DNA from 2 places in the Alkalibacillus flavidus genome. Region 2 is predicted to be linked to the other one. Evidence: a T-box and tRNA genes for the amino acid it is inferred to sense, from the RefSeq annotation. Region 2 holds a T-box; the other holds one or more tRNA genes.
The links. The T-box of region 2 lies ahead of pheS (phenylalanine--tRNA ligase subunit alpha). A T-box ahead of a tRNA ligase gene usually reads a tRNA of that ligase, here a tRNA-Phe.
Positions count from the first base shown of each region.

Region 1: it has a tRNA-Phe gene. The T-box ahead of pheS (phenylalanine--tRNA ligase subunit alpha) is inferred to sense a tRNA for this amino acid. The anticodon was not compared.

Region 1 covers NZ_JBEPMX010000009.1:93,077-109,939, reverse strand. Annotated here, with positions in the region: gene walK (cell wall metabolism sensor histidine kinase WalK) at 1-453, opposite strand, end outside; gene yycF (response regulator YycF) at 459-1,166, opposite strand; gene ABID56_RS09655 (LysM peptidoglycan-binding domain-containing M23 family metallopeptidase) at 1,334-2,905, opposite strand; tRNA gene ABID56_RS09650 (tRNA-Phe) at 3,210-3,285, opposite strand; tRNA gene ABID56_RS09645 (tRNA-Asp) at 3,459-3,535, opposite strand; gene ABID56_RS09640 (adenylosuccinate synthase) at 3,774-5,063, opposite strand; gene dnaB (replicative DNA helicase) at 5,227-6,591, opposite strand; gene rplI (50S ribosomal protein L9) at 6,625-7,071, opposite strand; gene ABID56_RS09625 (DHH family phosphoesterase) at 7,068-9,041, opposite strand; gene ABID56_RS09620 (YybS family protein) at 9,075-10,016, opposite strand; gene rpsR (30S ribosomal protein S18) at 10,248-10,475, opposite strand; gene ssb (single-stranded DNA-binding protein) at 10,504-10,986, opposite strand; gene rpsF (30S ribosomal protein S6) at 10,999-11,286, opposite strand; gene ychF (redox-regulated ATPase YchF) at 11,415-12,515, opposite strand; gene ABID56_RS09595 (DUF951 domain-containing protein) at 12,710-12,904, opposite strand; gene ABID56_RS09590 (YkvI family membrane protein) at 12,934-13,959, opposite strand; gene yyaC (spore protease YyaC) at 14,041-14,631, shown strand; gene ABID56_RS09580 (DUF554 domain-containing protein) at 14,655-15,374, opposite strand; gene ABID56_RS09575 (ParB/RepB/Spo0J family partition protein) at 15,484-16,317, opposite strand; gene ABID56_RS09570 (ParA family protein) at 16,298-16,863, opposite strand, start outside.
Region 2 covers NZ_JBEPMX010000002.1:160,579-177,441, reverse strand. Annotated here, with positions in the region: gene thrS (threonine--tRNA ligase) at 1-280, shown strand, start outside; ribosomal protein L20 leader region at 672-824, shown strand; gene infC (translation initiation factor IF-3) at 912-1,415, shown strand; gene rpmI (50S ribosomal protein L35) at 1,458-1,655, shown strand; gene rplT (50S ribosomal protein L20) at 1,698-2,054, shown strand; gene ABID56_RS03455 (DUF1294 domain-containing protein) at 2,121-2,378, shown strand; gene ABID56_RS03450 (TVP38/TMEM64 family protein) at 2,445-3,017, shown strand; gene ABID56_RS03445 (dUTP diphosphatase) at 3,043-3,531, shown strand; gene ABID56_RS03440 (M42 family metallopeptidase) at 3,607-4,692, shown strand; gene ABID56_RS03435 (ABC transporter ATP-binding protein) at 4,917-5,705, shown strand; gene ABID56_RS03430 (ABC transporter permease) at 5,689-6,447, shown strand; gene ABID56_RS03425 (ABC transporter substrate-binding protein) at 6,466-7,461, shown strand; gene sspI (small acid-soluble spore protein SspI) at 7,513-7,725, opposite strand; gene ABID56_RS03415 (TrmH family RNA methyltransferase) at 7,823-8,572, shown strand; T-box leader at 8,627-8,864, shown strand; gene pheS (phenylalanine--tRNA ligase subunit alpha) at 8,966-10,000, shown strand; gene pheT (phenylalanine--tRNA ligase subunit beta) at 10,016-12,445, shown strand; gene rnhC (ribonuclease HIII) at 12,468-13,391, opposite strand; gene zapA (cell division protein ZapA) at 13,526-13,792, shown strand; gene ABID56_RS03390 (CvpA family protein) at 13,789-14,322, shown strand; gene polX (DNA polymerase/3'-5' exonuclease PolX) at 14,395-16,119, shown strand; gene ABID56_RS03380 (endonuclease MutS2) at 16,109-16,863, shown strand, end outside.

The DNA.
Region 1 (16,863 bases), on a different contig from region 2:
AATAACGAGCGTACGATGACCTATCTCAGGATTGTAGACGACTTTCTCTTCTCGGTTACCCGCTGACAACGCTCGTTGAATCCTCGTTTCAGTCGTTCGGTTCCCGACAATTTCTTGGTCGAACTGGCTCGTCGTACCGAGCACACGATTGTTACTATCAATCACTTGAATTTCAGTAATTTCGTCTGAGTCAAAGTCATAAATAATCGACTCGACGTCTTCCTCTAATGGTTGATCGTCATCATCTCGCTCAGCGACCAATGCCTGTTCTAAGTTATAGTTCAACAATTCGACACGGTCGTTGATCGATTCAGTGAAATTTTCGAGTAATTGCGTTTCAAGTTGGCGCGCAAAATACGCACCGATCACTTGAATCGCTATAAGTAACAACAAAATATAGATGATAATAAACTTTAACTGAATCGATTTGAAAAAGGTTTTTAGCCTAGCCATGTCATCTACTCCCGCTCAGGGTTGCGAAGGTAATAACCAACTCCCCGTCGTGTCACAATCCAAGTTGGGTTACTCGGACTGTCTTCGATTTTTTCACGTAGTCGGCGGACGGTCACATCTACTGTGCGCACGTCACCGTAATAATCGTAGCCCCATACCGTTTCAAGTAAGTGTTCACGGGTCATGACTTGTCCGATATGTTTCGCTAAGTATAATAACAATTCAAACTCACGGTGCGTCAGATCGACAGGCTCCCCGTAGCGGGTAACCGAGTAATTTTCACGATTAATGTCTAATCCGCCAATTTGAATATTAGGAATGGATCCAGTTGAGTGTTCTTGGCCTTCTGAGCTACGACGACGTAAATTCGCTTTCACCCGTGCAATCAATTCTCGGTTACTAAACGGCTTCGTGACATAGTCATCAGCACCAAGTTCGAGGCCTAACACTTTATCAATTTCTGAGTCTTTCGCCGTTAACATAATGATTGGGATTTGGTAGTCTTGACGAATTTCACGGCACACTTCCATGCCGTCTTTTTCGGGTAACATGATATCTAATAAGATTAAATCGGGTTCTTCCTGTTTCGTAAGTTCAATGGCTTCATTTCCATCATATCCGATTAAAACATCGTAACCTTCTTTTTCGAGGTTAAATTTTAATATATCTGCAATGGGTTCTTCATCATCGACAACTAATATCGTATGTCGCATTGTCTGACACCATCCTTCGTGTATTTACTTTCTATTTTAACGTACTTCCTCGTTAATGTCTTACGTGACTACCATTTTTTGATTTATTGTAGTGTGTCATAGCCAAAACAGAATAAGCCTTTAAGTGTAATAAAACCTCTAGCTACCATAGCTAGAGGTTTTACTGTTTATCTGAAATACGGTCCTGGATTAATCGTTCGACCATTCTTCTGTAATTCTAAATGTAAGTGAACGCCTGTTGAACGTCCGGTTGAGCCCATTTGACCAATAGCTTGGCCTTTACGTACTGTTTGACCAGGACTGACGCTAATTGATGATAAATGTGCGTATAGTGTGCGGTAACCGTTGTTGTGGTCAATGATGACTCGATTACCGTGGCCACCTGAGTGGTAACCCGCTTCAACGACTGTTCCATTATCAGCCGCTTTAAGTGTACGGTTGCTTACACCCGCAATATCCATGCCATTATGGTGTGAGCCCCATCTTGGGCCGTACGTACTTGTTACATAACCACCTACAGCAGGCCATACAAAGTTACCCGTTCCGCGCGATGGTACCACTTTCGTACCTTCTTTAACGATTTTATCTTGCGCTTCTTCGATGACATTTTCGTCGACTTTTTCACGGCTCACTTCTTCACCGTTTTCGACTTCTACTTCATATGTGACTTCTTTTTTACCGTCTGAACCTTGTTGCGCAACTTCTGAGTCACCTTTGTACAGTTCATCTGTCTTCTCAACGACTTCTTCATATTCTATCGTTTCTTCTTCTGTTACCGTTTCTGTGTATGACACGTCTACTAATGAACTCATACCTGTTACTTTCATTTCTTGGCCGACTTGAATGACGCTATCTTCTTCTATGTCTGGGTTTAATTCAATGAGTTCATCTGTACTTATATCATGCTTACTAGCTACTGTTGTGATTGCATCGTTTTCTTGGACTGTGTACGTCTGTTGCGTTTCCGTGCCACGCTCTAATAGTTTTACCAATTGCTGGACCTCTAGTAACTGTTGAGCATCAACTTTTGTTTCTGTTACTGTAACATCTTTCGTAAATCCAACGTCTATGACTGTAGAACCGTCATCAAGTTCGATCGTTTCGTTAAAACTCGAGTCGTCGTTTTGTTCTCTGTTTTGTAATGTCCCTGTTTGTAAGAGATTATCTGGTAATAGAGACGAAAGTGACGTTGTTTGGTCTAAGTCATTGGAATCGTCTTTTAATAAATTAATGCTTTGATCGACGCCTTCCGGTAAGTATTGCGAAATGACCTGATTGACCGCTTCGTTCGCTTCATCTAAGTTATTGACGTAACCGAGTACTTGATCGCCTGCTTTAATTTCAATTGCTGAAGCAACGAAAGATAAATCTTCTTTTAACGTCGACTTAACCTGATCTGATTGATGTTTTGTCGAGAACACCATTTCTTCAACGAAATCAATTTCTTCTGATGGAACTAAATCAACATTGTCTTGATAGTGATCATTTTCAGCTTGTTTCTCTTGTTCGTCGATAAAATCTTGAATAGTTTCTTTTTGATCGAATGTTCCTATATGTTTATCACCCATATAGACGTGGTATACAGATGATAGATTATCGTTAGTTGATTGATTGTTCATAGAGTCAGCATAAACGGAACCGACTATAACACCGCTACCGATAACAGCCGTTAGGGTTACTTTTTTCGCCCATGATGGCTGGAAGATGCGACGTGCTCCACTCGATACTAACTTTCTCAAGTTATTCACTTCTTTTTCCCCCAATAAGCGTCTACATATTTAATTATCTATATCGTTCAATTGTATATAAAACTCACATTTTATAATCTACCATAACTTTATCGTGTTAATAAACCTTTTTAACATACTTGTAATGAAATTGTATAGAAGTTGGTATAATTTTGAATTTGAGATGTTCGTTTGGTAGGTGTGGCCGTCATTTTTCAATGACATTCGACAAGGAGCTGTTATGTCGAGTTGATGATGATGATTTTTCGAAGGTTATTCTACTAAAAAAACACAGTTCATTACTGTGTTTAAAAAATGGTGGCTCGGGACGGAATCGAACCGCCGACACACGGATTTTCAGTCCGTTGCTCTACCGACTGAGCTACCGAGCCAATGGAAGATAAAAGGGTAATCTTATAAATTAAATTGTCTTTTGAATAGTTAAGTACTGTGCTCACAGACTTAGCATTCCAAAGAAGTTTTCTTGCTCGCAAAGCTACGGAGCCAAATAATATAATCGACTTGTTTGGGCCATCATTTTTTCACGTGAAACATTGAATAAAAATGGCGGTCCGGACGGGACTCGAACCCGCGACCTCCTGCGTGACAGGCAGGCATTCTAACCAACTGAACTACCGGACCATTTTGCCGACAAATTAAATATTACCACAGCATTTTTTATTTTGACAAGCTATTTCGGAAAATATTTTTGAAAAAGTGACATCCCCGTGTTCAGACAAGCTGATCACGGGGATTTATTGTGTATTACATTAAGATTGTTAGATAATTCAGGCCAATTGTTAGACAATGTCCTGACATTGTTAGATAGTTTGAAGAGATTGTTAGACAATCTACAAGGATTGTCTAACAATCTTCAATTTTACTGAAAGATCGGTTCGCGGACGATGGTTTGGTCGCGGTCTGGACCAACTGAGAAAATCGACACGCGTGTTTGTGTTAGGGCTTCGATTCGTTCAATATAGTGCTGAGCCGCTTCCGGCAACGCTTCAAATGAGCGAACATTCGATAAATCGCCGTGCCAACCAGGGAGCGTTTCGTAAACAGGTGTACACTCTGTTAACGCTTGGTGCGTCGCTGGATAGCTGCGGATCGTCTCACCGCGATACTCATAACCGACACAAATCTTAACCTCTTCAATCCCCGAGAGAACATCGAGTGAATTGAGCGACAGATCTGTCACACCGCTTGTACGACGAGCGTGATTAATCACAACAGCATCAAACCAACCGACACGGCGCGGGCGTCCAGTCGTCGTCCCGTACTCACGACCGACTTCGCGAATCGTTTCACCAATCTCATCCTCTAATTCAGTCGGAAATGGGCCGTCACCGACTCGCGATGTATATGCTTTAGACACGCCGATAATCCGATCAATTTTATTTGGACCAATGCCGCTTCCCGTCGCAACGCCTGCAGCGGACGTGTTCGACGATGTGACATACGGATACGTGCCTTGGTCGATGTCGAGCATGACGCCTTGAGCACCTTCAAACAACACGTTGTCCCCATTCGTTAATGCTTCATCAAGTGTGAATGATGTATCCGTGACATAAGGCGCTAGTTGTTCGCCATATTGACGATACGTGTCATAAATCGCTTCAGCATCCAATGGTTCAGCCTGATAAAGCTTGGTTAACCATTCATTTTTCTCTGCCACTTCACGTGTCACGCGATCGTACAATTGATTGGCATCCAGTAAATCGGCAATACGAATACCTGACCGATTGATTTTATCACTATAAGCTGGGCCGATCCCTTTTTGCGTTGTGCCGATTTGTTCGTCTTTGCCTTTACGGGCTTCTTGTAAACGATCTAACTCAATATGATAAGGCATAATGACTTGAGCGCGGTTGCTGATTCGTAAATGATCGAGTTCAATACCCGCTGCCTGAACATACGCCATTTCCTTTATTAACGATTCTGGATTAATCACCATTCCGTTTCCTAATAAACATAATTTATCTGGGTTAAAGACCCCTGAAGGAATGAGGTGTAACTTATATGTATCCCCATTAAACTGAATTGTGTGCCCGGCATTATCGCCACCTTGATAACGGGCTACGACATCTGCTTGTTTCGCGAGAAAATCGGTAATCTTGCCTTTCCCTTCATCTCCCCATTGTGTTCCTACAACCACTGCTGTCGTCATATATAATCCTCCTAAACATTCCGATATCCAATTGATCCACGCCTATATTATCATAATTATTTACTGTTTTGAATTAAAATCCGAATAAAATAATAAATGTGTTGAAAAATGTACGTTTATTGTAACAAAAAAAAGAAACCTACACATCCTCATGATGCGTAGGTTAAGCTGGTGGAATATCGGCGTCATCATATCGCCTGTCTAAATCAACGAATTTATTGTATTCTTTCACAAAGGCTAGCTCAACTGTTCCAACTGGGCCGTTACGTTGTTTAGCGATCATGATTTCGATAATATTTTCTTTTTCGCTTTCTTCTTCATAATAATCATCACGGTATAAGAAGCCAACAATATCCGCGTCCTGCTCAATACTTCCAGATTCACGTAAGTCTGACATGATTGGGCGTTTGTCTTGGCGTTGTTCTACACCACGCGATAACTGTGATAACGCGATGACAGGGACGCCTAATTCAAGCGCTAATGCTTTCAGTGAACGGGAAATCTCAGATACTTCTTGTTGACGACTTTCACTACCGCCTGGAGAGCCTTGAATGAGCTGTAAGTAGTCAATCATGATCATGCCGAGGCCTTGGTCTTGCTTAAGACGACGACACTTCGAGCGGATTTCATTGATTTTAACACCTGGTGTATCGTCAATGTAGATACCTGCTGTCGAAAGACTACCCATAGCCATCGTCAGCTTGCCCCAGTCTTCATCTTCTAAACGGCCTGTCCGTAACCGCTGCGCATCAATATTACCTTCTGCACACAACATACGGCTGACGAGTTGTTCAGCCCCCATCTCTAAACTGAACAGCGCGACATTCTCATCCGAATTAATCGCCACGTTTTGTGCAATGTTTAACGCAAAGGCCGTCTTACCGACTGATGGACGCGCCGCAATAATGACGAGATCATTTTTTTGGAAACCTGATGTGATTTGGTCTAAATCATTGAAGCCTGTTGCAACACCGGTGACATCTTCGTCATTATGGTGCAATTGCTCAATGTTATCGTACACGTTCACTAAGACGTCTTTAATATTACGGAACTTACCGGAAGCCTGTTCTTGCGAAATATCTAAAATCGAGCGCTCAGCATAATCGAGTAATTCTGGCACTTCTTCGTTTTCTTCAAACGTCTTCGTGACAATGCCCGTAGCTGATGAAATAATACGACGCAAAGTCGATTTTTCGTTCACGATGCGAGCATAATACTCGATATTCGCTGCTGTTGGGACTGAATTTGCGATGTCGGTTAAATACGAGACACCACCGATATCGTTTAACATTTCAGCATTCGATAATTCAGTCGTCACGGTAACTAGGTCAATGGGCTCGCCTTTGTCCATTAATTGAACCATGATTTCAAAGACGCGCTTATGACTGACGCGATAAAAATCTTCAGGTTGGATAATTTCACTTGCCGTCACAATCGCATTCGGTTCTAGGAAAATAGCACCCAAAACCGCTTGTTCGGCTTCTATATTATGAGGTGGGGTGCGATCGTTTGTTGGATCATCTGCCACGTCATTCCCTCCTTTTGTTTCGGAGTGGGTCGATTACTTTTCAGCGACATGCACTTTAAGCGTGCCACTCACATCCGGATGTAATTTAACAGGGACATTCGTATAACCGAGTGTGCGAATCGGTTCGTCTAATTCAATTTTACGTTTATCAATTTTAATGTTGTGCGCTTGCTTTAATTCATCAGCGATGTGTTTGCTTGTAACAGAGCCAAACAAACGACCACCGTCACCTGATTTCGCTGATAATTCAACCGTTAGATCTTCTAGTGTGTCTTTTAGTCGTTTCGCTTCATCGAGTTCTTCTTGCTCTTTTTCTTGTTGTTTTTTCTTCTGGCCTTCAAGCTGCTTTAAGTTTCCTTTTGTCGCTTCTACAGCCAGGTTGTGTTTAAATAAATAGTTACGCGCATAACCTTCGTTAACGTCTTTCACTTCGCCTTTTTTGCCTTTGCCTTTAACATCACTTGTGAAAATTACTTTCATGATGAGTCCCCTCCTTGCATATAGTCATCGATAATATCACGCAATTGTTCTTCTACTTGTTCAATTGTCGTATCTTCTAATTGTGTCGCAGCATTCGTTAAATGTCCACCGCCGTTCATTTTTTCCATTAAAACTTGAACATTAATTTCACCTAAAGAACGGGCGCTAACGCCAATTTGGTTATCACTTCGCTCTGAAATAACGAACGAGGCTTTAACCCCATCCATCGTTAATAACGTATCAGCGGCTTGAGCGATAATGATCGGGCCGTAACTCACACCCGTATGGCCTTTCGCAATCGCCACGCCTTCTTTGAAAATCGTCGCGCTTTTGACCAGCTCACTGCGCTTCACATACACGTCTAAGTCTTCTTTGAGTAGCTTTTGGACAAAAACGGTGTCTGCCCCTTTAGAACGTAAATAAGACGCTGCATCGAACGTACGCGACCCTGTGCGCAAGGTAAACGACTTCGTATCCACAATGATACCAGCTAATAACGAGGACGATTCAAGTGTCGTTAATTTCACACGTCCATCTTGGTATTGTAACAACTCCGTTACGAGCTCTGCAGTTGATGAAGCATATGGCTCCATATAAACCAATGTTGGGTCATTAATAAATTCTTCCGCACGTCTATGGTGGTCAATAACGACAACATGTTCTGTGCGGTTTAATAGTTTTTCTTCCATCACCATTGATGGCTTGTGCGTATCGACGACAACGATGAGTGTATTTTTCGTCACCATGTCGAGCGCTTCTTCTGGTGAGGCGAACTGTTCTGACAACTCTTCGTCCTCATCGATTTCGTCAATTAACTTCTGAACGCCTGTATTCATACCATCGCGGTCAAACACGACGTAACCTTCTTTGTTATTTTGTTGGGCCAGCTTTAAAATTCCGATCGAGGACCCGATCGAGTCCATATCAGGCATCTTGTGCCCCATAATCAACACTTGATCACTTTCATTCACTAATTCACGAAGCGCGTGAGAAATGACACGTGCGCGAACGCGAGTCCGTTTTTCCATCGGATTCGTTTTACCACCATAGAACTTCACTTTACCTTGCTCATCTTTAATCGCGACTTGGTCACCACCACGACCTAAAGCTAGATCAAGACTCGATTGAGCCATGTCACCTAACTCACGTAAATCAGCTGTACCACGGCCAATGCCAATACTAAGTGTTAATGGTACATTTTGATCTGAAATAAGTTCGCGAACGTCATCTAATATTTCAAATTTATTCGCTTCTAACTTTTCTAATGTTTTACGATCCATGACCGCTAAAAACCGTTCTTGTGATGTTCGTTTTAAATAAAAGCCATTCTCTTTTGACCATCGATTCAATATTGACGTAACTCGTGAGTTCATGCGGCTTTTTGATGTGTCATCCATCGCCTGAGTTAATTCTTCGTAATTATCAAGATAAATAATCGATAGAACTGTTTCTTCATTTTGATAACGTTTCTCTAAATCGGCATACATCGTGCGGTCGAAGAAATAAACAAGCTTTTCTTCGCGTTTAATAACGGCGCGATAAATTTTGCCGTCAATCTCGACTCGCAAATCATCGTTCTCATCTTTGATGGCTTTAATCAAATCACCTGATAGGTCTGACAAATTCTCGCCAATGAGGGTGTCATCCGATTCCATGAAATCATTCATGTACGGGTTAGCCCACTCGATCTGATAGTCATCATTATATAGCACGATTCCGAACGGCATTTCGAGCAACGCTTCTTCACCGACTTTTTTCACGCGGTACGATAGCGTCGAAATATATTGTTCGATTTTTCGCTTCAGTCGATCTTCTGTTCGAAGGCCCGAGAAAATAATTAATCCGAAAATTAACGATAACGCCAGACCAATCATCCAGTGATTATAAATGACGATACATAATGATACGACCGTTAACGCATGAAGAAACCATATATTTTTGTTTGTGATTAACTTTTTGACATCATTCATAAACGTCATCTCCTAAGATGTTTCAACACATCTTTATTTGTTTCCAGTTAAGCGTTGCCGCAAGCGAAAACCTAAATCGAAAATCCCTAATATCCGTAATGGGAACGTTATAATAAATGGAAATAACACAAAAGCGACAACGACTAACACTGGTAACGTATTAGACCAGTTTTTATAATGTGCATAGTAAAAGACAAATGCCATGCCTTGTAAAACGAGCAATAATCCTGGTAGCGCATATAAATTCGTTGCTGCTAAATACATCGTATCAGTTGGCTCGGTATAAATCCATGACATAATGATGCCTAATAGGAAGATCCAAATCAAGCTATTCGGAAACGTAAAATACCTAAATGGCGGAAATCGATGTTTTCGCTGTTCCGATCGATTGAGCCATTTATAACTCAACCATTGAGCGATAAATGCAAGACCAAGACCTAAGAGCACTATCGAGGTCGGAATGAGATAAACGAGATCATAGAAACTGTTCCGGACGATTTCTAGATCCTCTGGTGCTACATCGACACCTGTCTCTTCTAACATGGTCGTCGTTGATGTTAATGATTCTTCCATTAACGTTTCAGCTTGTTGTGTCCAATTCACGTCAAATATTAATTGCGTTGATGCGTATAGGAGCGCAATCGTCACAGCAAACCCTATCGTCCCTCGAGCTAACACTTCATAAGGATGACGTTGTCCGTGCATCGCTGCTCCAATGATCACTCCACTTAGACCCATCACAATTGAAAGTGGCAATGAGTAGAGTGTTAATAACGGAATGCTCACTAAAGTGGTGATGATCCAAACGACACCACCCACCTTCCATCCGTAACGATATGTTAAAAGGATGAATGGTATCGGTAATAGAAAAATCGTGATAATACTTATAAATGGTATAAAAAACGTCATGAGCAACAACGCGATAAACGCTAAGGCGAATAACGCCCCTTGTTGCACGATCGATCTGTCAGTCATAGCTTGCACCTCAATACTTTTATTGCGCAACCGTCTATTCACTTGCCAATGAACAGTCGCATGTTTCTATTTTACCAAGTAACTAATTGATATGTAAAAACAAACCACTAATAAAAGATTACTTATATCATATATGAAAAAACCGTCGTTGAATAGGTGGTATGTCATATCACACACCTTCAGTTAAAAAAAGTGTTGTAAACGTTTGTTTACAACACTTTTGAAAGCTTACTATTCGTTAACGTATGGCAATAGAGCCATTTGTCTAGCGCGTTTAATCGCTACCGTTAATTTACGTTGATACTTAGCAGACGTTCCAGTTACACGACGAGGTAAAATTTTACCACGTTCAGAAATGAAACGTTTTAGAAGATCAACATCTTTATAGTCAATATGCGTAATCCCGTTTGCTTTGAAATAACAAACCTTACGACGTTTGCGTCCGCGACGTGCTGCCATAAGTGACTACCTCCTTTAAATAAATGATTTAGAATGGTAAGTCATCGTCTGATAAATCGACTGGTTCAGCGTTATCAAACGGTTCTTGGCCACTCGATTGAGATTCTTGTTGCGGTTGAAATCCGCCTTGATTTTGTTGCGTTTGATTTGATGTGTTTCCAGGCTGTCCACCTTGTTTACCCTGGTTGCTGTTTCGTGATTCAAGGAATTGAACGCTTTCGGCTACAACTTCGGTCATGAAGATTCGTTTACCTTCTTGGTTATCGAAGCTACGCGTTTGAATACGTCCATCAACCCCAACCATACTACCTTTGCCCATGTAGCTAGCTAGGTTTTCCGCTTGTTTCCGCCAAATAACACAATTAATGAAATCCGCTTCACGCTCACCTTGTTGGTTCGAGAATGGGCGGTTAACAGCTAATGTGAAATTGGCAACAGCAACACCGTTCGCTGTATAACGTAACTCAGGGTCTTTCGTTAATCTACCGACTAGAACTGTACGATTTAACACATCAAACACTCCTTATTGATCGTTGCGAATAGCCATGTGACGAATGATATCGTCTGAGAACTTCGCTTGACGATCGAATTCATCAATTGCAATCGGTTCACTTGCGAAATTAACAACGACATAATAACCATCACGGTAGTCTTTAATTTCGTAAGCTAAACGACGCATACCCATTTCATCTACATTTTCGATCTCCGCACCATTGTCAGTTAAGACTTTTTGGAAGCGCTCAACAACACTTTGACGAGCTTCTTCTTCTACGTCTGGGCGGATGATGTACATGATTTCGTATTTATTCATCCGTTTTCACCTCCTCTTGGACTTAGCGGCCCTGTTTATAGGGCAAGGAGTAATTTTTTTGTCTTAATTACTCACATCATAAGATTATAACAAAAACCTAACGCCCTGACAACCATTTATTGACCCTGTTATACGTTAAATCTGAAATGAATGACATCGCCGTCTTTCACGATGTATTCTTTTCCTTCTAAACGAACATTACCTTGTTCTTTCGCAACACTCATAGAACCTGCTGACATCAAATCATCATACGAGACGGTTTCGGCACGAATAAATCCACGTTCAAAATCTGAGTGGATCACGCCTGCTGCTTGTGGTGCTGTCATGCCTTGCTTAAATGTCCACGCACGCACTTCTTTCTCACCCGCTGTAAAGAACGTCGCTAGGCCAAGCATATCGTAAGACGCTTTAATCAATTGATCTAATCCTGCTTCTGCTATCCCTAACTCATCAAGAAATTCTGCCTTTTCTTCTCCTTCTAATTCAGCAATTTCTGATTCGACTTTAGCGCATACCACGATGACGCCAGCCCCTTCATTCTCAGCATATTCCTTCACTTGCTGAACCTTTTCGTTTTGGTCAACTTCTAATAATTCATCTTCACCCACGTTCGCCACGTAAAGAATCGGCTTAATCGTTAATAAATGAAGCGATTTTACATACTTCATTTGTTCTTTCGTAAATTCAATCGCGCGAGCTGGCTGTTCTGCTTCAAAAGCGTTTTTCAGTTTTTCTAACACTTCAAACTCATACTGCGCGTCTTTATCTTTTTGTTTCATCAGTTTCTCAACTTTTGGATAACGTTTCATGACCGTTTCCAAATCCGCTAAAATTAACTCTAAATTAATCGTTTCAATATCACTGATAGGATCGACGCGACCCGATACGTGCGTGATATCATCATCCGCGAAACAACGGACTACGTGGCAAATCGCATCCACTTGGCGAATATGTGAAAGGAATTGGTTCCCTAAACCTTCACCTTTACTCGCCCCTTCCACAATACCGGCAATATCCGTGAATTCAAAAGCCGTTGGAATGGTTTTTTGTGGCTGTACTTGTTCTGATAAATTATATAAACGTTCATCCGGCACTTCGACAATACCGACGTTTGGATCGATCGTCGCAAATGGATAGTTCGCTGATACGGCGCCCGCTTGCGTAATCGCATTAAATAGCGTTGATTTCCCGACGTTTGGTAAACCAACGATTCCTGCTGTTAATGACATGTAACTTACACTCCTTCAAATTCCGTTCCCAAATTCAAGATTAGTCATACCAATTATAGAGACAAATTTCGAAAAAAACAAGCTGTAGGAAAATCAAAAAAACAAAGGCGAAACCACCTTTGTTTACAAAAAATAAAGATTTAATTATCTTATTGTGACTATTCATTAAAATGTTTCACGTGAAACATCGTCATTTAGTCATGATTTTTTATCACTTTTTTGACGCTTTTGTTGAATTTTTTGCGAGGGATCATGACACTATGTTCGCACCCCTGACATTTAATTCGAATATCCATGCCCATACGTATAATTTGCCATTCGTTCGAGCCACACGGATGTTCTTTTTTCATTTCAACATAATCATATAATTCGTAGTCTAATGAATTCATCATTACCCCTCCTATTCATGATTAGTTTATCACGTTTTAAATTGATTTGCTCGTTTTGTTAACGGAAACAACAACAACATCGCTAAAACGTATAAATTAATAACGCCATAAAGTGGATATAAATAACTGATTAAATCCGAAAAACCGACTAATGTAAATGGTAGAGCTAATACGATTAACGCTAAGCCTAGCTTCCCTTCCGTTAATGGAAAATACGACTGAATCCGAGCGATTAATCCAAACAAACTCGTCAACGCCGTTGTATAAATAGCAAAAATCAATAACCCTGCCATTCCAAAAAAGATTTCAATTCGATAACCGTACAAAATCGCAAATAGCGGCACATCATAAAAATACAACTGATCAGCGACTTGAACAAGGCTCATATTATATAAATACGAAATAACGCCTAAAATAAGGCCGCTACCAATGCTAGCAACATATATTTCTTGAGGTTGTTTAATATTTTTCCCGACGGCTCCTAATACCGCTATTAAGGGTAACACATTGAGTGATGTGAATGGAATAGAAGCCATCCAATTCCCTTGTCCACCCATGTCATATCCCCATAGTGGAATGTGTTCTCGCCAAACAAACAATATTAGCACTAGACTTAACGCAACGACCATCAACGGCAGTAATAACCGGTTCACTGATAAAATACCATCCATCCCTTTAGGAACAACAATTAGCAATCCTATAACCATCAGAGCAATCCCAATTACAGGTGGCCATTCAAATACAGCGACCGTCGCCCCGCTGCCGGAAATCATAACAAAAATCGTCGAAAATAAATACAATAAAATGCTCCAATCGTACAGTTTGGCCCAATTGTCGCCTAACAACCGACGAAGCAACGGCATGTAATCGTCACTTTTCAATTCATAACTTAATGATAAAATCACATGACAACTAATCGTAAACAAGATCGCAAACAAAATGATGGCAAAACTACTATCATGTCCAAAAAACTCCCATATCTCTCGCCCTGATGCATACCCTGCCCCGATCATGGTTGCGACAATCAACCCAATCCATTTAAACCCTTTCATCATAGCCGTCCTCCAACTCTCCTACGTATAAAGGCATGAGCTTATCCATATACTATTTATAACTATGCGTAAGGAGTGACGCCTATGTCAGAATCTCATGGTGAGCCTGAACGATTAATCGCCGTTCATTATGACGAGACATTAGCATGTAAGAAACTCGTTGATGTCATTTTGCATCACCTCCCGCAACAACGGGTTATTGTTATACTGTGTATAGGAACGGATCGATCGACTGGTGATAGTTTTGGGCCACTGACAGGAAGTTTATTAAGCCAACGTCAACATGATCAACTACATATTCACGGAACGTTAGAACACCCTGTCCACGCGAAAAATTTAGAAGCAACCATCCATGATATACATGAACAATACGATCACCCATTTATTATGGCGATTGATGCTGCTCTCGGTTCCTATCAGTCACAACATATGATCACGATTCATAAAGGGGAATTACAACCTGGTGCTGCGACAAAACAAGCCATACCTGCTGTTGGCGATTTATCAATTAAAGGCATTGTGAATATAAGTGGATTCGTATCGTTAGCTGTTCTACAATCGACGCGATTGCATAATGTGATGACCTTAGCTAAAACACTAACGCAAGCTCTTTCGATTGTGAATTTAAAATTAAGACAACAATCCGCACATCAGACAAAAACATCAGCTCTGTGATCGCGATCAGAGCTGATGTCTCATTAGAACAAACCTTGTAATTGTACATAAATATATAATATAATGCCTACGGTAATTAAACTCGGTAGCAAGTTAGCCACCCGGATATTAGTGATTTTAATTAAATTTAAGCCAATAGCTACAATCAGTAGCCCACCTGTCGATGTCATATCTTCAATAAACAAATCTAAAAAGGACTCTGAAATAAATCGATCGATTTGCGTTGCGAATAGGGCTATCCCACCTTCGTATAGTAGGACTGGTATGGCCGAAAAAATAACGCCGATACCAAGCGTCGTCGTTAATACGAGCGCGACAAACCCGTCAATTAATGCCTTCGTAAACAACACTTCATGGTCACCGCGCAATCCACTATCTAATGCGCCAACAACAGCTAATGCACCAATCACAAAAATGAGCGATGCAGTCACGAACCCTTCTGCAATTCGCGAATCTGATTGAGAACTTCCTTTCATTTTTGCTTCGATATAGGCACCTAATCGGTTCAATTTTTCGTCTAAATCGAATAACTCCCCAATAATAGCACCTGTCAGTAAACTTAATAATATAACAACCATTCGATCAGACGTCATACTCATCGATAACCCGATTAAAATGACGGTTAGCCCAATCCCGCTCATCACCGTCTCTTTAAATCGCTCTGGAATACGACTAAAAAAGAGGCCAATTAATGTTCCGAGAATAATTCCCGCCCCATTCACAAGCGGCCCTAACAATTCCATATGTAACACCACACTTCATTCGAAAATCAATGTTTCACGTGAAACATTATCAACTACTCTATCTAAAAGTGAAAAAAGAGTCTATCCCAAAGTTAGGATAGACTGCCTATTATGCATCAGTTAGTAACTCAATAATACGATCTAAATCATCTCGATCAAAGTATTCGATTTCAATTTTACCTTTTCGTTTACCTTGTTGGATGCTGACACCTGTGCCTAATCGTTCTTGAAGTTCATTTTCTTTAGAAGTAAGGAATACATCTTTTTTCGTCTTTGTTTTACGTTTCGGCTTTTCGTTCATTTTCGTAATCAGTTGCTCGGTTTGACGCACATTCAAGCCTTCTTTACGAATCTTTTCCGTCACCAGTAAAAGCTGTTCTTCATCTTTAATCGATAACAATGCACGAGCATGCCCCATTGATAGCTCTTTACTATTGACTAAAGCCCGAACGCGCTCAGGTAACGATAATAAACGAACCATATTCGCAATATGCGGACGACTTTTACCTAAACGTTTCGCTAAATCGTCTTGTTTGATATTTAAATCATTAATTAAACGATCGAACGCTTCCGCTTCTTCAATCGGGCTTAAATCTTCACGTTGCAAGTTTTCAAGCAACGCGAGTTCCATCATTTGTTCATCCGTTAATTCACGAACGACAGCTGGTATCGTCGTTAAACCAGCTTCTTTTGATGCACGAAAACGCCGTTCACCGACAACAATTTCATAACCTTTAATCGATTGTCGTACGATAATCGGCTGCAACACACCATGTTCTAATATCGAGTCTTTTAATTCTTCGATCGATTCCGTATCAAATACTTTACGTGGTTGATACGGGTTTGGGCGACATTGACTCATTTCGACTTCTTGAACCGATTCTTCATGATAATCCACATCTTGAAAGATCGAATTCAATCCTTTACCCAACCCTTTGGCCATTGGCAATCACTTCCTTCGCTAATTCGTGATACACTTCAGCACCTTTTGATTTCGAATCGTATTGTATAATCGGTTCGCCATGACTTGGTGCTTCACCTAGCCGCACATTTCTCGGAATGACAGCATTGAACACTTTATCTTGGAAATATTTCTTCACTTCTTCAATGACTTGAATTCCTAAGTTCGTACGAGCATCTAACATCGTTAAAAGAACGCCTTCAATTTGTAATTGCTGGTTTAAACGACGCTGCACTAATCGAACCGTGTTCAATAATTGGCTTAACCCCTCTAATGCGTAATACTCGCATTGAACAGGGATAATGACACCGTCAGCGGCAGTTAACGCATTCAATGTTAATAATCCGAGAGACGGTGGACAATCGATTACGATATAATCATAGTCGTTACGAATATCTTCTAATGCTTTTCTTAACCGTAATTCACGAGAAATAGTTGGAACGAGTTCGATTTCTGACCCCGCTAACTGAATCGTTGCTGGAATCGCGTCCAAATTCGGTACCTTAGATGGGACGCAAACCGAATATG
Region 2 (16,863 bases):
AGTGTCTTTAGATGCGCATATGGATTATGTGAAGAAAGTTGAAGAGAAGCTACAATACGCTGGTATTCGTGTTGATACGGACCTACGCGATGAGAAATTAGGTTACAAGATCCGTGAATCGCAAACACAAAAAATTCCTTATTCACTCGTCCTAGGTGATCAAGAAATGAACGATGAAGCAGTCAACATCCGTCGTTACGGTGAACAAGACAGCGAAACAATCTCATTAGACAACTTCGTCAATCGCATTGTTGATGAAGTGCAAAATCGTAAACTTTAGTTTGTTAGGTAGTCCCTCATGAAGTGGGGCTACCTTTTATTTAAAAATAGTTGTTGTAAATTACAATGTTGATTTGATATACAATTATAAGCACTGAGTTGTTGAATTGTGAGAAGCGAAGGTGGCGACTCCTGGTCGACTAAAAGCGTTCACGTCCTGCGCCTGCGAGTACTCGGCGCAGAATTAGTCAAGGAAGCTTATGAAATCAGCTTTTGTGGCCAACGTCGACACTAGACCATCCGGGTCGTCGGAAAGCGTCCACCGGCAGCGGATCACAATATCAACAACGGACTTTGAGAAAAGCTTTATTTTGAAAATGATTATGCTAAAAACAGTTGACAGGTTCTATACAACTCGTTATACTAGGTTAAGTAATTGAATAAGGCGAAGGAACGACAAGTAGAAGCACCCGCTTCTCACCTGATTGACGCATGAAAGCAGTTGACAGGTAACTTAATTTTCGCATTTTATACGCCTAAAGCGTATCTAACGACGAAATAAGTATGTGTGGGTGCAGTATGTGTACCGACACTTTTTTTATGCTTATTAAGCGACGATAACGCAAACCACTTGTCTTGCGGCGCCTTAACTTTTAAAGATTTTTTGGAGGTGGCTCACTATTAGCAAGGATATGAATGTTAATGAGGGGATCCGTGCCAAAGAGGTACGTCTCATTGATGTCAATGGTGAACAATTAGGAGTTAAATCACGTCAAGAAGCATTAGATATTGCGGAAAATGCCAACTTAGACCTCGTCTTAGTTGCGCCAAATGCGAAACCACCCGTAGCTCGTATTATGGACTATGGTAAGTATCGCTTTGAACAGCAGAAGAAAGAAAAAGAACAACGCAAGAACCAAAAAACAGTTCAAGTGAAAGAAGTTCGTCTAACACCTCAAATCGAGGATCATGACTTTAACACGAAAGCGCGTAATGCGCAGAAGTTCTTGAAGAAGGGCGATAAAGTCAAAGTTAGTGTTCGTTTCCGTGGCCGTGCTATTACGCACAAAGAATTAGGCCAAGAAGTGCTTGAACGTTTCGCTGAAGCTTGTAATGAGTACAGCACAGTTGAGACGAAGCCGAAGATGGAAGGCCGTAATATGTTCTTAATGCTTGCTCCGATCAACGAAAAATAAAGTGAGCAAACTAAACAACTTTGATTCGAGGAGGATTTTATCATGCCAAAAATGAAGACGCACAAAAGTTCACAAAAGCGTTTTAAGAAAACAGGTACTGGAAAGTTCAAACGTTCTCACGCGTTTACAAGTCACTTATTCCGTAACAAGTCTAAAGACCAAAAGCGTCGTTTAGCGAAACAAACGACAGTTGCTAAAAGTGATGAAGCACGTTTAAACAAATTAATGCCTTATAAATAATAAGGATCGCGAAATAGAAAGATTAATCAGGAGGGATTACTTATGCCACGTGTAAAAGGTGGAACAGTAACACGTCAACGTCGTAAGCGTACGTTGAAATTAGCCAAAGGTTATTACGGTTCAAAACGAACGTTATTCAAAACAGCTAAACAACAAGTCATGAAATCAGGTCAGTATGCATACCGTGACCGTCGCCAGAAAAAACGTGATTTCCGTAAATTATGGATCGCACGTATTAACGCTGCGGCTCGTATGAACGACCTTTCATATAGCCGTCTCATGCACGGTCTAAAACTAGCTGGTGTTGAAGTTAACCGTAAAATGCTAGCAGAGTTAGCTGTAAATGATGAGCAAGGCTTTGCTGAATTAGCTGAAAAAGCAAAAGCAGCTTTAAAATAACGGTTAAATAAGAGTTGTCCTTAAAAAAAGGGCAGCTCTTTTTCTATATGAAAGAGGAGAGGTATTGTGACGATCTTTTTATATGTATTAGTCTTAATAGCAAGCGTTATTGCATTTATCATGATGGGGCTTGACAAATATTATGCGAAGCAAGGACACTGGCGGATTGCTGAACGTTCGTTATGGATGATAGCACTTGTTGGTGGAGCACCAGGATCATGGTTTGGCATGATTACGTTTCGACATAAAACAAAGCATGCTATATTTCAATATGGCATGCCAGCGCTAACAATTGGGTGGATGATTGTATTGCTATTCGTTTAGCCTGTCATAAAGGCTCGTCTCGTGTCATATGATACAGTAAGTGTTAGCGCATAGGGGGCGAGTCAGATGGAACATACACTATCGTGGTTAGATGATGTTAAACAGCATGTCCCTATCGTAGCCCCGGTTATGTTCATTATTTTTCATATCATTCGTCCATTTTTATTTATACCAGTGGCGGCTATATGTATTACAGGCGGTTTATTGTTTGGTTTAACATACGGTACCTTTTATTCCTGGATCGGCGTCACGTTATCAAGCTTGTTGTTTTATGGTATGGTTCACACATCTAAAACCAATCATAAAATGAATCAATTAAAAAACCACGTGAGTCATAAACTAGACGGTTTATCGACGTCTCAAGTTGTGTTGTTACGCTTAATGCCCTTTATACATTTTCATTTTATTTCGTTGCTTATGATTGAAATAACGCGAAATTTTCGTGATTATATGAAGTTACAAGTGTTGTCTAATGTGCCATTAGCCGTTTTTTATACGACACTTGGTCAATGGTTACACACATTAAGCTGGCATTATATAATCGTATTAGCAATCTTGTTTACTATTATGTTTATCATACTCAGACGGCGTGAATGGATCTGGACGTTGGATGAATATTTTGCACGTCATGCAGATTAAGTAGAAACGTAGGAGGTTATCATCGATGGATTGGAAACGACTTTACAGAATGCAGGCTGAATTAGACCAGCATATTATGAATGCGATACCGCAAACAAAAGATGAAATTTATGATGACAAAGTGTTAGCATTATATGTTGAAATTGGCGAATTGGCTAATGAAACGCGTTGCTTTAAATATTGGAGTCAAAAAGGACCAAGTGACCGAGAAACGATATTAGAGGAGTATGTCGATGGCATTCATTTTATTTTGTCAATCGGGTTAGACTTAGGCTTTCACTTTGATGATGAAGTGCTAGATATTCCTAATGTTGACCGTCTAACAACAGGTTTTCAATCGGTGTATTCAGCTATAGAACGGTTAAAGCAATCGAAAGATCGAGTTGACTATGATAGGCTTATGAATCAGTATTTGGCGTTAGGTCACGTATTATCATTTTCTACAGACGATATTGTCCAAGCTTATATCGATAAGAATGAAAAAAATCACGAACGCCAAGAACAAGGCTATTAATCCTTTGAGAAAACGCTTTATTTTCGTTATAATAGAAAAGGTGTCAAAAAATTAGTACAAAGAGGAGGACCAACATTGACGACATTAGACGATCAACTTAAGATGTTGAAAGATTTAACGGATGCAAAAGGTGTTCCGGGTAATGAGCGTGAAGCACGCGACGTCATGAAACAGTACATAACACCTTATAGTGATGAGGTGACAACAGACCATTTAGGCAGTTTAATTGCTAAAAAAGTAGGCCAAGCAGGAGGCCCGAAAGTCATGGTAGCGGGTCACTTAGATGAAGTAGGTTTCATGGTGACACGTATCGATGAAAACGGATTTCTTTATTTCCAAACGCTCGGTGGCTGGTGGAATCAAGTCATGCTGGCTCAACGTGTCACGGTCGTCACCAAACAAGGTGATGTGACAGGCGTTATTGGCTCAAAACCACCGCATATTTTATCAGCTGACCAACGTAAGAAACCTGTTGAGATTAAAGACATGTTTATTGACATTGGAGCATCAAGTAAAGAAGAAGCGGAGGAATTTGGCGTACGCCCAGGCGATTCTGTCGTGCCTTACTTTGATTTCACAGTGATGGATAACGAGAAGATGTTACTTGCAAAAGCGTGGGATAACCGAATTGGTTGCGCGATTGCGATTGATGTTTTAAAACAATTGCAAGGTGAAGATCATCCGAACGAGGTGTACGGTGTTGGTACGGTACAAGAAGAGACAGGTCTTCGTGGTGCACGTACGTCAGCTCACGCGATCAAGCCAGATATTGGCTTTGGTGTTGATGTTGGCATTGCAGGTGACATGCCAGGCGTTTCAGACAAAGAAGCGGCTGCGAAATTAGGCGACGGGCCACAAATTATTCTTTATGATGCTTCGATGATTTCGCACAAAGGTGTACGTGATTTTGTCGTTGATACAGCTGAATCGTTAGATATTCCGTTCCAATATGATTCATTAGCTGGTGGCGGAACAGATTCAGGGTCTATCCATTTAACAGCAAATGGTGTGCCATCGTTATCGATTACAGTTCCAACACGTTACATCCACTCACATGCAGCGATGTTACATCGTGATGATTACGAAAATGCGGTTAAATTAATTGTTGAAGTGATTAAGAAGCTTGACCAAGATACAGTTGAACAATTAACATTCAGCTAATCCATTAAATCAGACTATTTTCATCAGAATTGAATAATCGATTATGAATACTAACCGAGGTGATGTTTGTTATCACTTCGGTTAGTTTTTTTATGGTTTAATTGACGTCTTATACATATTTATTGAAAAATTGATTGACACAAAATGCATCGTATTTATATAATATATAACTGTAATCATAATCCTTATTATTTTTATAGGGATTATAAGGAATGGGTGATGATATGTTTTTAGAAGTGAATGACGTCGGTAAGTCATTTCATGATAATCAAAGTGGGTCGTTTCATGTTTTTTCGAATATAGACCTATCAATTGAACAAAATCAATTTGTGTCTATCTTAGGCCCTTCTGGTTGTGGTAAATCAACATTGCTATCAATGGTGGCTGGTTTAGAGTCAATCAGCGAAGGCACAATCACATTAGAAGATAGTACCATTAAACAACCTGGACCAGATCGTGGCATGGTGTTCCAAGAGCCTTCTTTATTCCCTTGGTTAAATGTTGAAGAAAATGTCATGTTCCCGCTCAAAAATAGTACTTCAAAACAGGAAGCTAAAGAAAGAGCAAATACCTTTTTACAAATGGTGCATTTAAGCCGGTTTAAACATCATTACACTCATGAACTGTCGGGTGGTATGCAACAACGTGTGGCCATTGCACGTGCTTTAGCAATGGATCCCAAAGTGTTGTTAATGGATGAACCGTTTGGGGCATTAGATGAGCAGACACGTCATATTTTGCACGATGAATTAATGAAGATTTGGCAAGAAACGCAAAAGACCATTTTGTTCGTGACACATAGTATTCAAGAGGCGATTAAACTTTCGGATCGTGTCGTAGTGATGGGAACTCGTCCAGGTCGTATTATTGCAGATTTTAACATTGACGTGCCCCGACCACGAGAACGTGATGATGCGGATGTCATTCAGTTAGAAAAAGACGTGATGGGTTTGCTAGAAGGCGAAATTAATAAAGTGTTAAAGGAAGAGCTGAGTTATGAACATAGCGATTAAACGATTGTTATTCATCATCGTGCTTTTAGGCATTTGGCAAGGCATATACGTGGCAGGATTATATCCAAACTACATCGTTCCGTCACCAGTGACTGTTGGGACAACGCTAGTTGAGGGGTTTGTCGGTGGCGATTTACTCCGGGCGTTAGCGGCTAGTTTCAAACACTTATTGATTGGACTTTCACTGTCGATTGTGATTGGAACGTTATTAGGTGTTATTCTCGGTAAATCAAAGCAAGCAGATGAAACAGCTGGAATGTATTTGATTGCTTTACAGAGCATTCCGAGTATTGTTTGGGTTCCGTTAGCGATCTTGTTGTTCGGATTTACTGAGACAGCTGTTATTTTTGTAGTTGTCGTTGGTGGCACGTTTGTGATGGCGTTAAATGTTCGCTCAGCGATTCATAACGTACCGCCACAATTTGTGCGGGCGGCAAGAACGATGGATACGAAAGGATTGCAATTGTTTTACCGTGTAGAAGTGCCAGCTAGCGTCCCTTATTTTATACAAGGTGTCCGATTAGCGTGGGCTTTTAGTTGGCGAGCATTAATGGCGGGAGAATTTTTAAGTAATGGTCCTGGTTTAGGTTATTCACTTAGCTTCGCACAAGATTATGCCAGAATGGATCAAGTTATCGGTATCATTATCATTATTGGGGTTATTGGCGCTGTCGTTGACATGCTCGTTTTCTCTAAACTCGAGACAAACGTCATGAAACGTTGGGGCTTATTAAAAACATGAGAAAGGATTGTTGAACAAATGAAACGATTAATAACTTTTGCGTTTATATTATTGATGGGCGGTATTATGGCTGCTTGTGGAAATGCATCAGCTGATAATAATGATTCAGAAACCATTACAATTGGTTATTTTCCGAACATTAACCACGTGGCCGGGATGGTCGCTGAAGAAAAAGACATGTATACAGAAACGTTACCAGATGGAACTGACGTGAACTATAAATACTTCCCAGACGGATCGGCGTTTATGACAGCCGTCGAAACAGGTGAAATTGAAGGTGGCTTGGTAGGGCCTGGACCTGCGATGAACCATTTCGCAAGTGGTGCGGATGTTAATATTGTTGGAGCAGGGTCTAAAGGAGGTACGGTCATCATGGCACGACAAGATGCAGGGATTAACTCGCCTGAAGATTTAGCTGGAAAATCGTTTATTTCACCACGCGTCGGGTGCACGCATGATGTACAATTTGAAACGATGATGAAAGAAGAATACGGTCTTACATCCGATCGTGTCGGCGGTGAAATGAAACATGTAACGGGTAAGCCAGCCACATATGCAAGCATGTTTGAAACAGGGCGCGTGGATGTCGGAACCGTTCCAGAACCGTGGGCGTCTGTTATTGAAGCAGAAGGAACAGGTAAAGTATTAGTGGATACACCTAATGTGGCATATGGTGAAACCTTACCAGCAGCTGTGTTTGTAACGTCGCAAGAATTAGTTGATAACAAGCCTGAAAAAGTACAAAATATCGTTGATGCTCACAAACAAGCAACAGAGTTTATTCAAAATAATCCTGAAGAAGCGAAAACGATTGCGATTAAGAAGATTAAAGACATTACAGACCAAGAATTATCGCAAGACGTGATTGATAACGCGTGGGAGCGAATTGAATTCTCTTATGACGTCGATGAGCAAGTGCTTCAAGATTTTATTGATTCGTCATATGATTTAGGATTTTTAGACGAACAACAGAACTTAGACGGACTAGTCGATCAATCGTTCCTAGAATCATAATCATTAAAGAACCTGTCGCTTTATATTAAAGTGACAGGTTCATTTTTTTGATTACAACTTACCGACTTCTGTTTCTAATGTTGATAACATCGTTTCTTTTTCATCTTCAGATGCTTGTTGCCAGTACATTTCGAATAAGACGCCTAACCCGGGTAACATTTTTTCTTCGCCGCTTTGGATTGCTTCGGCAATAGTTGCTTCAAGTTGTTCTTCGTTATGACCCGCAATATTATTTTTAACGGCTTGTCGTAAGTTTAAATCCATTTAACCACCTCTGCACAAATTAATATGTCATTAGTTTGACCATCATTGATTCAGTTATGTATGATAAATTTATGTTAAGTAGAGGAGTTTAAAACATATGATCATTGAATCGAAACAAAACGAACGAGTGAAACAGTGGAAGAAGTTACATAAACGGAAGAATCGGGACGCAGATGGCTATTTATTAGTTGAAGGTTGGCATCTAGTTGAAGAAGTGTTTCATAGTAATTGGTCGATTAAAGAATTAATTGTAAAAGAAGCGACAACCCTACCTAAGGAATATGATGATATTAAACAGTTTTACGTGACTGATGCTGTATTCCGCGAGTTGTCTCAAACTGAAACAAATCAAGGCATTATTGCTGTTGCAGAGAAACCGAATTATCAAGTTGATGCTCAGACAACACAAAAAGTATTATGTTTAGATGGTATCCAAGACCCTGGTAACTTAGGGACAATTATGCGAAGTGCGTTAGCTTTTCAAATTGACCTTATTGTGTTAGGAACTGGAACGGTCGATCCGTTTAATGATAAGGTTATTCGAGCGACGCAAGGGGCAATCTTTCAAGTGCCGTTTGTACAAGGTGATTTAACGGACTGGCTAACGGAGCTAAAGAAAAACGATATTCCTATATGGGCGACGGCTTTAGATGAAAGGGCACAGCCATTGCCTCATGTTTCAGCTCGCGATCAATATGCCATTATTGTCGGTAATGAAGGAAGTGGCGTGAGTAAAACCGTCATTGATCAAGCTGATGAAACCTTATACATCCCGATTGCCGAGCAAAGTGAGTCATTAAATGTCGGTGTTGCTGCGAGCATCGTTTTGTATCATTTTCAACAATAGACTTGATAATTAACGATAAGTTATCTATAATATTCTTTTAGGAGAAACGTATAATGAAAAGCTATGAAAGAGCCGAGTAATCACCCGTTCAGCTGTTTGAAAAGGGAGGGAAGCCTTAGACTGAAAGCTTGCCGAAACAGTCGGGTAGACGAATTTCACTCTGGAGCTGGTGCTTGGACCTTGTTTCATCAAGTAAAAGTGACCCGGGGGCTATCCTCGTTATTCAAATGAAGTGGGTATACATATGTATGCCAATTAGGGTGGTAACACGGAATCACAACTCGTCCCTTCGTTATAGAAGGGGCGAGTTTTTTTGTTTGAACGCTTATCGCTATGTTGTCATTGTGGTGGCGGAAGTGATGAACTGTTGGTTTAGAAAAGGAGGCTATTATTGTGAAAGAGCGTTTGCAATCAATTAAAGAAGAAGCGTTGCAACAAATTGACGAAGTGAAAGATTCTAAAGCGTTGCAAGATCTTCGTGTTAAGTACTTAGGAAAAAAGGGTCAAATAACGGAAGTCCTTAAGGGGATGGGTAAGTTATCAAAAGAGGAACGACCAGTCATTGGTCAATTAGCTAACGACATTCGTGATGCGATTACGGAAGCGTTAGATACGAAGCAAGCAACATTGGAAGAGGCGGCACTAGAACAACAATTAAAAGAAGAGACGATTGACGTCACGTTACCTGGTAAGCCAGCGCAAGTGGGTGGATCCCATTTGTTAATGGGCGTTATTCGTGATATTGAAGATTTATTTACGAGTATGGGATATGAAGTGGCTGAAGGACCAGAAGTCGAAACAGATTATTACAACTTTGAAGCCTTAAACTTACCAAAAGGGCATCCAGCTCGCGATATGCAAGATTCATTTTATATTACAGAAGAGTTATTAATGCGCACTCACACATCACCTGTCCAAGCACGTACGATGAACCAACATGAAGGACGCGGACCTGTGAAAATCATTTGTCCTGGTAAGGTGTATCGTCGCGACACAGATGATGCGACTCACTCTCACCAGTTTACGCAAATTGAAGGGCTTTATGTTGATGAAAACATCCGTATGAGTGATTTGAAAGGGACGCTGAATGCGCTAGCGAAATACTTGTTCGGTGAAGATCGTGATATTCGTCTTCGTCCAAGCTATTTCCCATTTACTGAACCGTCAGTTGAAATGGATATTTCGTGTAAAATGTGCGGTGGTGAAGGTTGTTCTGTATGTAAACAAACAGGTTGGATTGAAATGTTAGGTGCAGGCCTCGTTCATCCAAATGTATTAGAAATGGCTGGATTTGATTCAGAGCGTTATTCTGGTTTTGCATTTGGTATGGGACCTGAACGCATTGCCATGTTAAAACACGGAATTGAAGATATTCGTCATTTCTATACGAATGACGTTCGTTTCTTGAAACAATTCCATCGGGTATAAAGGAGGATTAATGATATGTTTGTGTCTACGAATTGGTTAAAACAATATGTTGATGTTGATCACGTCTCGACTGAACAACTAGCTGAAGATATTACGAAAACAGGGGTCGAAGTGGAGCAAGTAATGCCACCTGTCATCGAAAGCGACCAGCTTGTTGTCGGTTACGTTCAACAATGTGAGCAACATCCTAACGCTGATAAATTAAATTTATGTCAAGTAGACGTCGGAGAAGATCACGTGTCACAAATTGTCTGTGGCGCTGATAACGTAGCGGCTGGACATCACGTCATTGTGGCTAAACCTGGCGCGGTGTTGCCAGGTGGTATGAAGATTAAAAAGACGAAACTACGTGGTGAAGCATCTGAAGGTATGATTTGTTCATTACAAGAATTAGGTGTCGATGAAAAATATATCGCGGATGACTATAAAGATGGGATTTATGTCATCGAGGAAGACGTAGAAGTTGGGCAACTCGCAGCGCCGTTATTGAACTTGGATGATGCGATCATTGAATTTGATGTGACACCTAACCGTTCAGACTGTTTAAGCATGTTAGGCATGGCGTATGAAGTCGCTGCGATGTATGATCAATCAATTACATTACCAGATGCAACAGTGAATGCATCAGATAAACAGTCCAGTGACTATATCGATGTCACCATTCAAGATGAACAAGCCAATCCATATTACGGCGCTTGGATTATTGACGGTTTAACAGTGACGACATCACCGTTATGGTTACAAAATCGATTAATTAGTGCTGGTATTCGACCGATTAATAATGTCGTGGATGTGACGAACTATATTTTATTAGAATATGGTCAACCGTTACACGCATTTGATTATGATCGTTTTGACTCTAAACACGTCGTGACGCGTTTAGCTGAAGATGGTGAAACGATTCGTACATTAGATGGTGAAGAGCGTACGTTATCAGATCACCACTTGGTTATTACAAATGGTGAGGAAGCTCATGCTATTGCAGGTGTTATGGGTGGCGAACAATCAGAAGTCCAACACGATACGACGACTGTTTTATTAGAAGCGGCTTATTTCGACCCACAAACGATTCGGACAAGTTCAAAAGATCATGGCATTCGGAGTGAAGCGAGTGTTCGTTATGAAAAAGGGTTGGACATTACACGTGTGAAAGAAGCGGCTAGTCGTGCGGCGCAGCTTCTCGCTCAATTAGGCAATGGCACCGTTTTAGGTGATATCGTAGAGGCTGGTTCAACAGATTGGACACCTCATCGAATTCAATTCACACAATCCGAAATGGCTCGTCGAATTGGTGCTGATATTACGTTAAAGCAAATGATTAACATTGTTGAGCGTTTACGTTTCGATTATGAAGTTGACGGTGAAGCGATTACGGTAACAGCGCCACCTAGACGACAAGACATTACCATCAAAGAAGACATGCTTGAAGAAATTGCGCGTTTATATGGTTATGACCATATTCCTTATACTTTACCAGTAGGTGAAATGAGTCCAGGTGGTTTAACACGTCAACAAACGTTGTTACGTGATGTTCACGGTTATTTACAAGCAAGTGGGTTGTATGAAGCGGTGACATATTCGCTTACGACTGAAGCTAAAGCAGACCGTTTTATGAGCCCGGATATACGTGAATTAAATGTTTCACCAGTTAAACTAGCGATGCCGATGAGTGATTTGCATAGTCATTTACGCTTAAGCGCAGTGCCTGAATTACTTACAAGTCTCCAGTATAATATCGCGCGAAATCAATATCACATCGGTTTATATGAATTAGGATCTGTTTATACGCAAACGAACGGTGCAGGCTCTCAACCAATTGAACGATTACGCTTGTCGGCTGCTGTAACGGGTATGTGGGAAAATCATGCTTGGCAAGGTGAACGTAAGCCAGTTGATTTCTTCGTGCTAAAAGGCGTCCTAGAAGGGCTAGTCGATTATTTAGCGATTGACGGTGTTAGCTTTAAACAAGCAGAGATTGACGACTTACATCCTGGTCGTACAGCTGTCGTTGAGTTGAATGGCACTGTTATCGGTTATATTGGTCAGGTTCACCCGACAGTTGAAAAAGAATTCGATCTACAGCCGACATACGTTTTTGACCTTAATTTAGAAGCGTTAATAGCTGAGACGAATACACAATCAGGATATGAACCGATCTCGAAATACCCGGCAATCGCTCAAGATTTAGCGTTTGTCGTTGATCAAACGGTACCAGCGGCTGAGTTGGAACAGGCGATTGTCGACAAAGGACAGCCTCACCTACGAAGCGTTCGAGTATTTGACGTATATGAAGGTGAACATATGGAACCAGGCAAAAAATCAGTCGCCTTTAACCTCATGTTCCAAAACCAAGAACGAACATTAACAGACGAAGAAATTGAACAAGCAAGAGCAACCATCGTAACTCATCTAGAATCACAATTTGACGCTACATTAAGAGGTTAACCAATAGAAAAAGCTGAGTCTTTTATGAATCAAGACTCAGCTTTTTTGCTTTTTGTGTATTGCCAAAATGGACTTTTCCGACTTGGTTAAGAAACGATTCGCCTTTTGTGTTAATCAATTGTTTAATTTGCCGGTCGACTTGGTTAGAGGATCCCTTTTGCAACGTAAATCCAACTTTCTTGGATAGCTGCTCCATTTCTTGGACGAATCGGTACCGAGCTAACATAGATGCTGCCGCGACACACGTTGATTGACTTTCCGCTTTTGTTAAAAACGTGATATCGTTATGGGGCCTCGCATCTGATGCTTTAATTTTGTTGTAATAAACACCTGGTTCACAAAACTGATCAATCACAATCCCGCTCGGTGTCATATCATTTAATTTGTTTATCACATGGTCAATCGCATTGTGGTGCATCCACGCTTTCATGCGTGTTTGTGACCAGTTTTGTTGCTTTAATTGATTATATTTTTCATTATTCAATGTCACGGTACTGTAAATAATATCGGTTTTTAAAATATCTTGAACAATCGAGGCGATGGTTTTGTCGTTCATCGATTTCGAATCTTTGACACCAAGTTCACGTAATAATGCTTGCTGACGCTCATCAGCATAGACAGCAGCAACGGTAATCGGCCCGAAATAATCACCAGTGCCCGCTTCATCCGATCCAATATGATCTTTAGTTAACACAGCCTTTGAATGACTTTCGACGTTGTGTTGTTTTTTATTTGTTTGCGGATTGGCATCCCATTTAGCCGCTTCACTAGCATGCTCACTTCCTTGGAATAAGACTTTACCAGATTGGTAGGCCGTAATCGTACATCCGTTATGTTTGGCGACAAATACAGTATGTGGGGGTTGTTTATTCGATTTAGATTGTTGGTAATAGCGATCGATTGCTTCTAATGTCTTGCGGTCGACTTTGATAACAGTTTGTCCCATCATATTACTCCTTTATTTCACATTAGCTTTAGTATATCATGTGACTGTAAAGGTTTCACACGCATGAGTACTTTCCTATTTTAGTCAAAACGTGTTACGATATGTTTTAGAAAAACAGTGAGGAGGCCTCCTGGATGTCTGATGATGAGAAGAATAAAATCACAGTCGATATACATAACCGAAAATACACCGTTGTCGGTGAAGAATCGCCCGAACAGATTAAAATGGTCGCAAGTTTAGTCGATCAAAAAATGGACGAAATACAATTTGCTAAACCGTCCTATGACACAACGCAGTTAGCGGTTTTAACTGCTCTTAATACAATGAATGACTACTTAAAATTGAAACAAGATTACGATGCGCTTATAAACAAGGATAGGAATGAGGACAACAAAAGATGATCGATTTAATATTAATCATTATATTCATTTTAGGTTTTTTAATTGGATTAAAACGAGGTTTTATTTTACAACTGTTACATTTAGCTGGGTTTATTGTCGCGTTTATCGTGGCACGAATTTATTATCAAGACTTAGCGAGTCAATTGGAGTTGTGGATCCCGAATCCGGAGGCTGGCGACACCCATTTTTGGGCTGAAGTGTTATCAACGAGTCATATAGCGGATGCTTTTTATAATGGTGTGGCGTTTATTGCGATTTTTGTCATTGTGAAAGTGTTAATGCAAGTGTTAGCGAACATGCTTGATTTCGTGGCTAACATGCCAGTATTAAATAGTGTGAATAACTTATTAGGTGCTATTTTAGGCTTTATTGAGATGTATATTATAATCTTTATTTTACTATTTGGTATTTCATTATTATCCGTTGGTTTTGTGCAAGATATTGTTCAAGACTCTGCGATTGCATCCTTTATTATTGAGCATACACCTATTTTAACGGAAGCAATTAAAAGTGCGTGGTTTGAACAATAATGATTAGAAGAGGTTCGTCACGATGGCAACCTCTTTTATTTGTGAGAATAGCTCATAAAGGTAGGGGTCGAATTGGATAAAAAACAAGTCATTAAACATTTAGAATCAATCGCTGTACACCTTGAATTAAAAGGGGAAAATGCTTTCAAAATTTCAGCCTATCGCAAAGCAGCCCAAGCGTTAGAGCGTGATGATCGGTCGTTAAATGAAATTGAGGATATCGGAAGCCTCTCTGGTGTCGGCAAAGGGACTAAAGCTGTGATTGAAGAATTTATAGCGAATGAAGAAACTGAAACGCTTAATCAATTAAAACGTGACGTCCCAGAAGGATTAATTCCGTTGTTGAACGTCCAAGGGTTAGGCGGTAAAAAACTGTCACGGTTGTATCACGAACTTGGCGTAACAGATGAAGCGTCATTGCGTGCAGCTAGTGAAAATGGCGACATTGAAGCATTAAGTGGTTTCGGTAAGAAATCGGTTGAGAAAATTATTAAAGCTTTAGATGAACAAGGAACGCGACCAGAGCGCTTGCCGATTGCAAGTGTTATCCCAACGTATGAAGCACTTGTTTCCGAATTGGATCAGTTGGAAGACATTGAGCGCTATGCGATTGCGGGAAGTTTCCGACGACTGCGAGAAGATGTGAAAGATTTAGATTTTATTATTGCTACAAATCAAGCAGAATCGGTGGCAAATCAATTAGTCAATCTGTCTGGCGTCAAAGAAGTCGAAGCGAAAGGCGAAACGAAGGTCACTGTTGTTGTAACAGGTGAATGGGATATGTCAGTTGATTTTCGTCTTGTGGAACCAGATGCGTTTGTGACGACGTTGCATCATTTTACGGGATCTAAAGATCACAATGTTGAAATGAGACGTTTAGCGAAAGAGCAAGGTTATAAAATCAGTGAATACGGTATTGAGCATGTTGAAACGGGAGAGGTGGAAACTTTTACGACCGAAGAAGCGTTTTTTGAGCGACTTGGTTTAACGTTCATCCCGCCGGAATTGCGTGAAACGGGCGAAGAAGTTGAAATGACCATGCCAAATCTCATTTCCATCGATGATGTTCAAGGCGATTTACACATGCACACAACATGGAGTGACGGGGCTCAATCACTTGAAGAAATGGTAGTAAAAGCGCGTGAATTTGGGTATCATTTTATGGCCGTTACCGATCACTCAAAATATTTACAAGTCGCGAATGGTTTGAATGAGGAGCGATTACGAAAACAACGGACGATGATTGATGAGATGAATGCGAAATACGATGACATTCATATTTTTGCTGGCGTTGAAATGGATATTTTACCGGATGGCTCGTTAGATTTTGATGACGACATGTTAGCAGAGCTTGACTTTGTGATTGCATCCATTCATTCTAGTTTTAATCAAGACGAAGAGACGATCATGACCCGTTTAGTTAATGCGATCCAAAACCCATACGTCGATATGATTGCGCATCCAACAGGTCGATTAATTGGTAAACGATCAGGCTACCCCGTTAATGTTGAGCAATTCATTGAGCAAGCAGTTGAACATGATACTATCATTGAGTTGAACGCGAACCCGAACCGACTAGACTTAACGTGGTCATGGTTAAAGGTGGCACAAGAACGCGGAGCTAAAATCGCGATTAATACAGATGCGCACAATTATCAAATGTTAAATGACATGGCAACAGGCATCCAAGCAGCGCGTAAAGGGTGGATTGAGCCTGAAACGGTTGTTAACACGTGGTCAGTTGAGGCCATCCAACAGTTTTTGACAAAGAAAAAAGGTGAGGCAAGTGAACGATAAAATTTTACAACAATTAGAATACCCGAAAGTCATCGAGCAGTTGCAACAGCAAGCCGAAACGAGTTTAGGTCAAGAGATGGCACGTCAAATGAAGCCGTCGACAGACTTGGAAAACATTCAATACTGGCAACGCGAGACTGATGAAGCGGCTCAAGTCGTTCGGTTAAAAGGTCATATCCCATTAGGTGGCATTCGTGATATTCGACCACAAATCAAACGATCTGAAATTGGTGGCATGTTATCGGCACATGAAATATTGGAAGTCGCTAGTACCATCTATGGTGGTCAACAGTTGAAACGGTTTGTTGCTCACATCATCGATGAAGAGGAGATCGACATCCCGATTTTAAATGACCGTGCTGAACACATTTCGAACCTTAATCAATTAGAACGTGCAATTAAAAGTTGTATTGACGATTACGGTCATGTGATGGATGGGGCGTCGAGTCAATTACGGACGATTCGTAGTCAAATCCGTTCATATGAAAGCCGTGTTCGTGACCGTTTAGACGGTTTAACGAAATCTAAAAGTCAAATGCTATCTGATGCGATTGTGACGATTCGCCACGATCGATATGTTTTACCAGTTAAAGCGGAATATCGCAGTCAATTTGGCGGTATGGTGCACGATCAGTCGTCTTCAGGTCAAACATTATTCATTGAACCGCAATCTGTTGTCGATATGAATAATAAGTTACAAGAAGCACGCGTAGAAGAACAGCATGAAATAGAACGGATTTTAAA